3 regions of the Halomonas sp. MCCC 1A11062 genome follow, and region 1 is predicted to be linked to each of the others. Evidence: predicted binding sites of a transcription regulator. Region 1 holds the regulator's gene; each other region holds the start of a gene.
What was found. Region 1 encodes LexA, which represses DNA repair genes until DNA is damaged. Its sites were predicted from a motif close to TACTGTNTANNTANACAGTA; they were not measured.

Region 1 (2,267 bases):
GGGCAGGTCGCTGGCAAAGGTGGTCTCCACGCTCACCGACTTGCGCTCGCGCTCGATGCGCACCGGCCGCTCGTCGATGCCCCGCGACAGTTCGAACAGGCGGCGGCCGAACTTGCCGAATTCCTGCAGCAGGCGTTCCAGAGGAACCTGCTGCAGATCTTCGCAGGTGGCAATTTCGAGCGTCTCGAGACGCTTGGCCGTGGCCGGGCCGACGCCGTGCAGCTTGGTTACGGGCAACTGGCGCAGGAACGCATCGACCTGGTCCGGGGCGATGACGGTGAGGCCGTCCGGCTTCTCCCAGTCGCTGGCGATCTTGGCCAGGAATTTCGCCGGGGCCGCGCCTACCGAGACGGTGATTCCGACGCGTTTGAAGCACTCCTCCTTCAACCAGCGCGCCATCCAGGTGGCGCTGCCCGAAAAGCGCGTGACGTCGGTGACGTCGAGGAAGGCCTCATCCAGCGAGAGCGGCTCCACCAGCGGCGTCAGCTCGTGAAAGATGGCCAGCAGCTGCTGCGAGGCTTCGCGATAGCGGTCGAAGTCACCCTTGAGCAGGGTGAGGTGGGGGCACAGGCGCAGAGCCCTGGCGGTCGGCATGGCGGAGCGGATGCCGTAGGCCCGCGCCGGATAGTTGCAGGTAGCGATCACCCCGCGGCCCTCGGCGCTGCCGCCGATGGCCAGCGGCACCTCGCGCAGCGCCGGGTTGTCGCGCATCTCCACCGCGGCATAGAAACAGTCGCAGTCGGCATGCAGAATCTTGCGACTCATGGTGTTTCACCAAGGCATCGGAGCTGAGCGAGCGAAGGCCAGACAAGGCAAAAATTGGCGAAAAAGCGGAGTTTGCTTTTGCAAATGAGCATTTTAAGCCAATTTTTAACGCCGTATGGCCGAGCGCAGCCAGCTCTTACCCTAAAGCTTGGCCGTTGCCGCCACGAATTACCCCCACCCCAATCCCTTCGATCTCGAGTTCCTGATGGCGCAGATCGACCTCGATGGGAGCGAACTCCGCATTCTCCGCTTCCAGCACGACCCGATGGCCCTGGCGGTGGAAGCGTTTGACCGTCACCTCGTCTTCGAGACGCGCCACCACGATCTGGCCGTCGCGCACACGCTCGGTGCGATGCACCGCCAGCAGGTCGCCTTCGAGGATGCCGATATCCTTCATCGACAGGCCGCGAACCTTGAGCAGGTAGTCGGCGCGGGGCGTGAAGTAGTCCGGCGGCAGTGGGCAGTAGCGATCGATATGCTCGGCGGCGAGGATCGGGCTACCGGCGGCGACCTCACCGATCACCGGCAACCCCTCGCTGTTGGGCTCCAGGGCGCTGGTATCGTTGTCCTGTGCCGGCAGGCGTATGCCGCGCGAAGTGCCGCGTATCACCCGGATCACGCCCTTGCGCTCCAGCGCACGCAGGTGCTCCTCGGCGGCGTTCGGCGAGCGGAAACCCAGGGCCCGGGCGATCTCGGCCCGAGTGGGAGGATAGCCGAGCTCGTGCATGGTCTTGACGATGAAGTCGTACACGTTCTGCTGGCGCGAGGTGAGGGGGCGGCTCATGGCGAACTCCGATGGCTGTCTTGCTCTATTGTGCAAGTATACAGCATGGAAGTCTATCCAGTAAAAGTGAAGTTCAGCCGAGCTGTATTCCGCGGTGTCGTTTAAAACGCTGATGCAACGCTATACGTTGTGAGAAGGCAGCGAATGACGTAGACTTTTGTAATGTTTAAAACAGGCGTTTCCAGCGGGAATTGATCATGGCCCAGACCGATACCGTCACGCGCATTCTCGATACCGCCGAGGTGCTTTTTGCCGAACGCGGTTTTGCCGAGACCTCACTGCGCACCATTACCAGCAAGGCGCGCGTCAATCTAGCGGCAGTGAACTATCACTTCGGCTCCAAGAAGGCGCTGATCCAGGCGGTATTCTCACGCTACCTTGACCCTTTCACGGTGCGTTTCCATCATGCCCTCGATGAACTCGAGGCGCAGCATGCCGGTGGCGTCATTCCGTTGGAAGAGCTGCTCGAGACCATGGCGCGCACCGTGCTCGAGGTGCCGGCGGAGAAGCACAGCCTCAAGGTGTTCATGAAGCTGCTGGGGTTGGCCTACAGCCAGGCCCAGGGGCATCTGCGGCGGCACATCCAGGAGGAGTACGGCAGCGTCTTCACCCGCTTCACCGACCTGGTGCGTCGCGCCACCCCCGAGCTGCCGGATGCCGAACGCTTCTGGCGTCTGCACTTCGTGCTGGGCACGGTGATCTTCACGCTGTCCGGTCT
Region 2 (2,267 bases), on a different contig from region 1:
CACGTTGCGGGCGATCAGTCGGAACACATCGGCTTCGGCACGCTCCAGGCGTGCAAGTTCGGCCGGTTTGCCGGTGGGCGCCAAGGCGTGGTGGGCGCCGACCTTCCTGTCGTCCCAGGCCTTGGAGCGCAGCGCGAAATCGGCGCCGGCGAGCCAGCCGCGTAGCGTCTCGTCCTGGCTGCAGGCGCCGCTCAGCGTGGCGCGAGCCTGGACCAGATGCTCCTCGGGCAGGTAGCGACAGTCCGAACGTGGGTAGGTGATCAGCTTGTGGCGTTCGTAGAGCCGCTGGCAGATATCCAGCACCATCTGGGCGGAGAGGCCGAAACGCCGTGCGGCGTCCACCTGCAGCGCAGAAAGCGAATAGGGCAGCGGAGCGGCCTGGCGTTTCTGGCGGCTCTCTAGCGACGTCAGACGCCCCTCGGCGCCTGGCAGACGTGCCGCCAGCACCTCGGCCGGGGCGCGCTCGAGCAGGCGGCCCTGCTCGTCAAGGCGGTGCTGCTCGCCGGGCTGCCACCAGGCGCGCAGGCTGCCGTTGGCGACTGCCAGATCGGCCCACAGCACGTGGAAGGGATAGGGCCTGAAGTCGCGGATCTCGGCGTCGCGGCGCACCACCAGGCCAAGCACCGGGGTCTGCACACGGCCCACCGAGAGCACCCCGTCGTGGCCGGCCTGACGGCCGGTCAGGGTCCAGGCGCGGGTCAGGTTGATGCCGTACAGCCAGTCGGCCCGAGAGCGCGACTCGGCGGCGCGATAGAGCGGCTGATATCGGGCGTTGTCCTCCAGACGGGACAAGGCGCGCTGTACCGCAGGCCGGTTGAGGTCGTTGACCAGCAGACGCGCCACCGGCCCCTTCCAGCCCAGATATTCGATCACTTCCTGCACCAGCAGCTGGCCTTCGCGGTCCGGATCGCCGGCATGCACTACCACGCGGGCCTGCTTGAGCAGCTTGCGAATCACGGCGAGCTGGCCTCTGGCCTTGGGACGTGGCGCCAGTTGCCATCGGGTCGGCAGGATCGGCAAATGGTCCAGCCGCCACTGCTTGTAGGCGCTATCGTAGGCATCGGGCGGTGCCTGCTCCAGCAGGTGGCCCAGGCACCAGGTGACGACGGTATCGTTGCCGCGCAGGGCGCCGTCCTCACGCTTCGTGTCGCCCGGTAGGGCGTCGGCGATGGCTCGGGCGAGGCTGGGTTTCTCGGCAATGATCAGGCGCATGAAAGACTCGGACTTGGGAGTTCGTTTATGGATATTCTTACAGTAACCCGTCGGTAAGACCAGATGTCGTGCGCCAAAAAGCTGTACGGTTCCTGTATCGTGGTTCGGCAGCAAAGGCCAGGAGAGCATCCACATGCGTGAGCGAGGAAGGACGAGACGGCTTTTCGGTCTCGGTGCGCGTACCGGCGGGGCGTTTCTGCGCAGTCGCTTCGGTGGCGAAGCCGATTGGCGCGCCTTGGGCGAGGCGCTGTTCGACGGCCTCTCCGAGCTCAAGGGGCCGGCCATGAAACTGGCCCAGATCGTGGCCCAGTGGGACGACCTGCTGCCGCCCGATCTCGCCGAGGAGCTGGCCCGCCTGCAGCGCCAGGCCGAACCGATGCCCTGGGAGGGCATTCGCCGCACCCTGGAGGCGCAGTACGGCGACCTGGAGCGTCACTTCCGCGAGGTCGAGACACGGCCTTTTGCCAGCGCTTCGATGGGGCAGGTGCATCGCGCGGTCACCCATGCCGGCGAAACCCTGGTGCTCAAGGTGCAGTACCCGGGCCTGGCCGAGATTCTGGAAGGCGATCTGGCCCAACTGCGACGCATCATGCGGCTGGGGCGCTGGCTGAAGGTGCCCCAGGTGCGTCTGGATGCGCTGTTCGAGGAGCTTGCCGCCAGCCTGCGCGGCGAGCTCGACTACCATGCCGAGGCCAACGCGCTGGCACGCTATCGCCAGCGCTACTCTCATCTCGAGGGATTGCTCATCCCCGAGCCGTTGCCCGAGCTTTCCGGACCGCGGGTACTGGCCATGCGCTACGTGGCCGGCACGCCGCTGCGCGAGCTGGAGCAGGCCGACGATGCGACCTGCCAGCGCGTTGCCGCAACGCTTGCCGATTGGCTCACCGAAGAGCTATTTACCCACGGCGAACTGCATGCCGACCCGCATGCCGGCAACTTTGCCGTGGCCGACGATGGCCGGCTGGTGATCTACGATCTGGGGGCGGTGATCCCGGTACCTGAAGCCCATCTCCGCGCCATGATGCAGCTGCTCGATGCCACCCTGGCCGGCGACC
Region 3 (2,267 bases), on a different contig from region 1:
ACCAGGGTGAACAGCGCCAGCACCACCGCCAGGGGGCTGAGCCAGCCGGCGAAGCGATCCGCCAGCCGCTGCAGCTCGCCCTTGCGCGCCTGTTGCCACCACATCTGCTCGCGCAGCCGGTCCAGACGACACTCACCGGCGGGCGCGGTGACCTCGAAGACCAGCGCTGCGCCGAGGTTACGACAGCCGGCCGCCACGGCATCGCCCGGCAGGCAGCGCCGCGGCGCGCTTTCGCCGGTCAGCGGCGAGAGGTCGAGCAGCGCTTCGGCATCGCTGAGGGTCCCGTCCAGCGGCAGCGCTTCGCCGAGTTCGACGCGCAGCCGGTCTCCCACCGCCACGCTATCCAGCGCACAGGGCTGCCAGGCATCCGCCTCCCAGCGCTGCACCTGCGCCGGCGGCCGATGCAAGGCCTGGAGCGCACGCAGCCCACGATGGCGGCACAGGGTTTCCACCAGCCGCCCGACCAGCAGCAGCGTGACCAGCATCACGGCGGTATCGAAATAGACCTCGGGCGAGCCGCGAGCCAGCAGCCACAGCGATACGCCCACCGCCGTCAGCGCGCCCAGCGCCACCAGCGCATCCATGCCGGGTCGCCACGCCCGGGTCGTGCGCCAGCCGGCGCGGTAGAACGGCAGCGCCACGTAGGTGACCACCGGCAGGGCGAACGCGCCCGAGACCCAGGCCATGATCAAGTCGAGTTCGGCACTCGGCATGGCGCCGGCATAGATCAGCAGCGAGGCGAGCATGGTCCACATGCCGAAGGCCACGGCCATGAGCAACCGCAGGGTGAGATAGCGGCTCTCGGCATCCAGCCGCGCTTCGGCATCGCCGATCGCTTCCGGTGGGCCGAGGCGGTAGCCGAGCCGGCTCACGGCGGCAGCCAGCCGCGCTTCCTCGAGCGCCGGCGGCTGCCCCTGCACCAGCAGGGTGGCACTGGGATAGTGCACACTGGCGGCGCTGACACCAGGCATGCGCGCCAATTGGGCCTCGACGGCCAGGGCGCAGCTGGTGCACCACAGCCCCTGGACCGAGTAGAGCGCCTCGCCCTGGCGCTCGGATTGACTGTCGGAGATGGCATCCATACAGCAAAGCGTAAAGGAAACCCGAGACGAATGCCCGCCAGGTCGAGCCGTTCGAGATTGGCGCCTAGCCAAAGCCACTCTATACTGTATATGAATACAGTTATCCAAAGGCTCGCCATGCCTCACTTCGACATCAAGCAAACGCGCAAGGGCCGCGGCGCCACCTACAACCCCAGCAACCGCTTCGCCCCCACCCACAGCGAAACGGTGGACGACGGCTGGTGGCAGGAGGAAATGCCGACGCGCTTGGCCACGGTGGTCAGCGAGGAGCGGGCGCGCAGCGCGCTGGCGTGGAACGACTCCCCCGACCTGGCCTTCGACCGCTCGCTCAACCCCTACCGCGGCTGCGAGCACGGCTGCATCTACTGCTACGCGCGACCGAGCCACGCCTACTGGGACATGTCACCGGGCATCGACTTCGAGACCCGGCTGATTGCCCGCAGCGGCCTGGTGGATCGCCTGCGCGAGGAGTTCTGCAAGCGCAGCTACGTGTGCCGGCCCATTGCCTTCTCCGGCAACACCGACTGCTACCAACCGCTGGAGGCGGAACGCGGCACCAGCCGCGAGATACTGGGCTTCCTGCTCGAGTGCCGCCACCCGGTATCGATCATTACCAAGAGCGCACTGATCCTGCGCGATCTGGACCTGCTGGGGGAATTGGCCCGCCAGCGGCTGGTGCGGGTGTCGATCAGCCTGACCAGCCTGGACACCCAGCTCAAGCGCAGCCTGGAGCCCCGGGCCGCCTCTCCCGCCGCGCGCCTGCGCACCGTGCAACGTCTGCACGCGGCCGGCATTCCGGTGGGGGTGATGGTAGCACCGGTGATACCGGGCCTGACCGACCATGAGCTGGATGGGCTGCTGGCAGCGGCGCGGGACGCCGGCGCGCAGTGGGCCGGCTGGACGCTGCTGCGTCTGCCGCGGGAGGTGGCGCCGCTGTTCGAGGATTGGCTCGCAGCCCACTACCCCGAGCGGGCACGCAAGGTGATGAGCCTGGTACGGCAGAGTCGCGGCGGCGCCGACTACGACAGCCGCTTCGGCAAGCGCATGCGCGGCGAGGGGGTGTTCGCCGAGCTGATCGCCCAGCGCTTCGACAAGATCTGCCGGCGGCTGGGCCTCAACGATCCCGATAAACGCGAGGCGCGCCAGCTCGATACCACGGCCTTCAGGCCACCCCGCAAGCAGGGC

Region 2: a site for LexA is predicted at 1,238-1,257, ahead of HOP58_RS13155 (DNA topoisomerase III). Genes of this name have one in related genera too.
Region 3: a site for LexA is predicted at 1,165-1,184, ahead of HOP58_RS17455 (PA0069 family radical SAM protein). Genes of this name have one in related genera too.

The regions. Positions count from the first base shown of each region.
Region 1 is NZ_JABFTW010000009.1:77,425-79,691, reverse strand. It holds gene dinB (DNA polymerase IV) at 1-765, opposite strand, end outside; gene lexA (transcriptional repressor LexA) at 902-1,549, opposite strand; gene HOP58_RS11735 (TetR/AcrR family transcriptional regulator) at 1,747-2,267, shown strand, end outside.
Region 2 is NZ_JABFTW010000010.1:141,216-143,482, reverse strand. It holds gene HOP58_RS13155 (DNA topoisomerase III) at 1-1,212, opposite strand, end outside; gene HOP58_RS13150 (AarF/ABC1/UbiB kinase family protein) at 1,346-2,267, shown strand, end outside.
Region 3 is NZ_JABFTW010000019.1:18,777-21,043, reverse strand. It holds gene HOP58_RS17460 (cation-translocating P-type ATPase) at 1-1,082, opposite strand, end outside; gene HOP58_RS17455 (PA0069 family radical SAM protein) at 1,200-2,267, shown strand, end outside.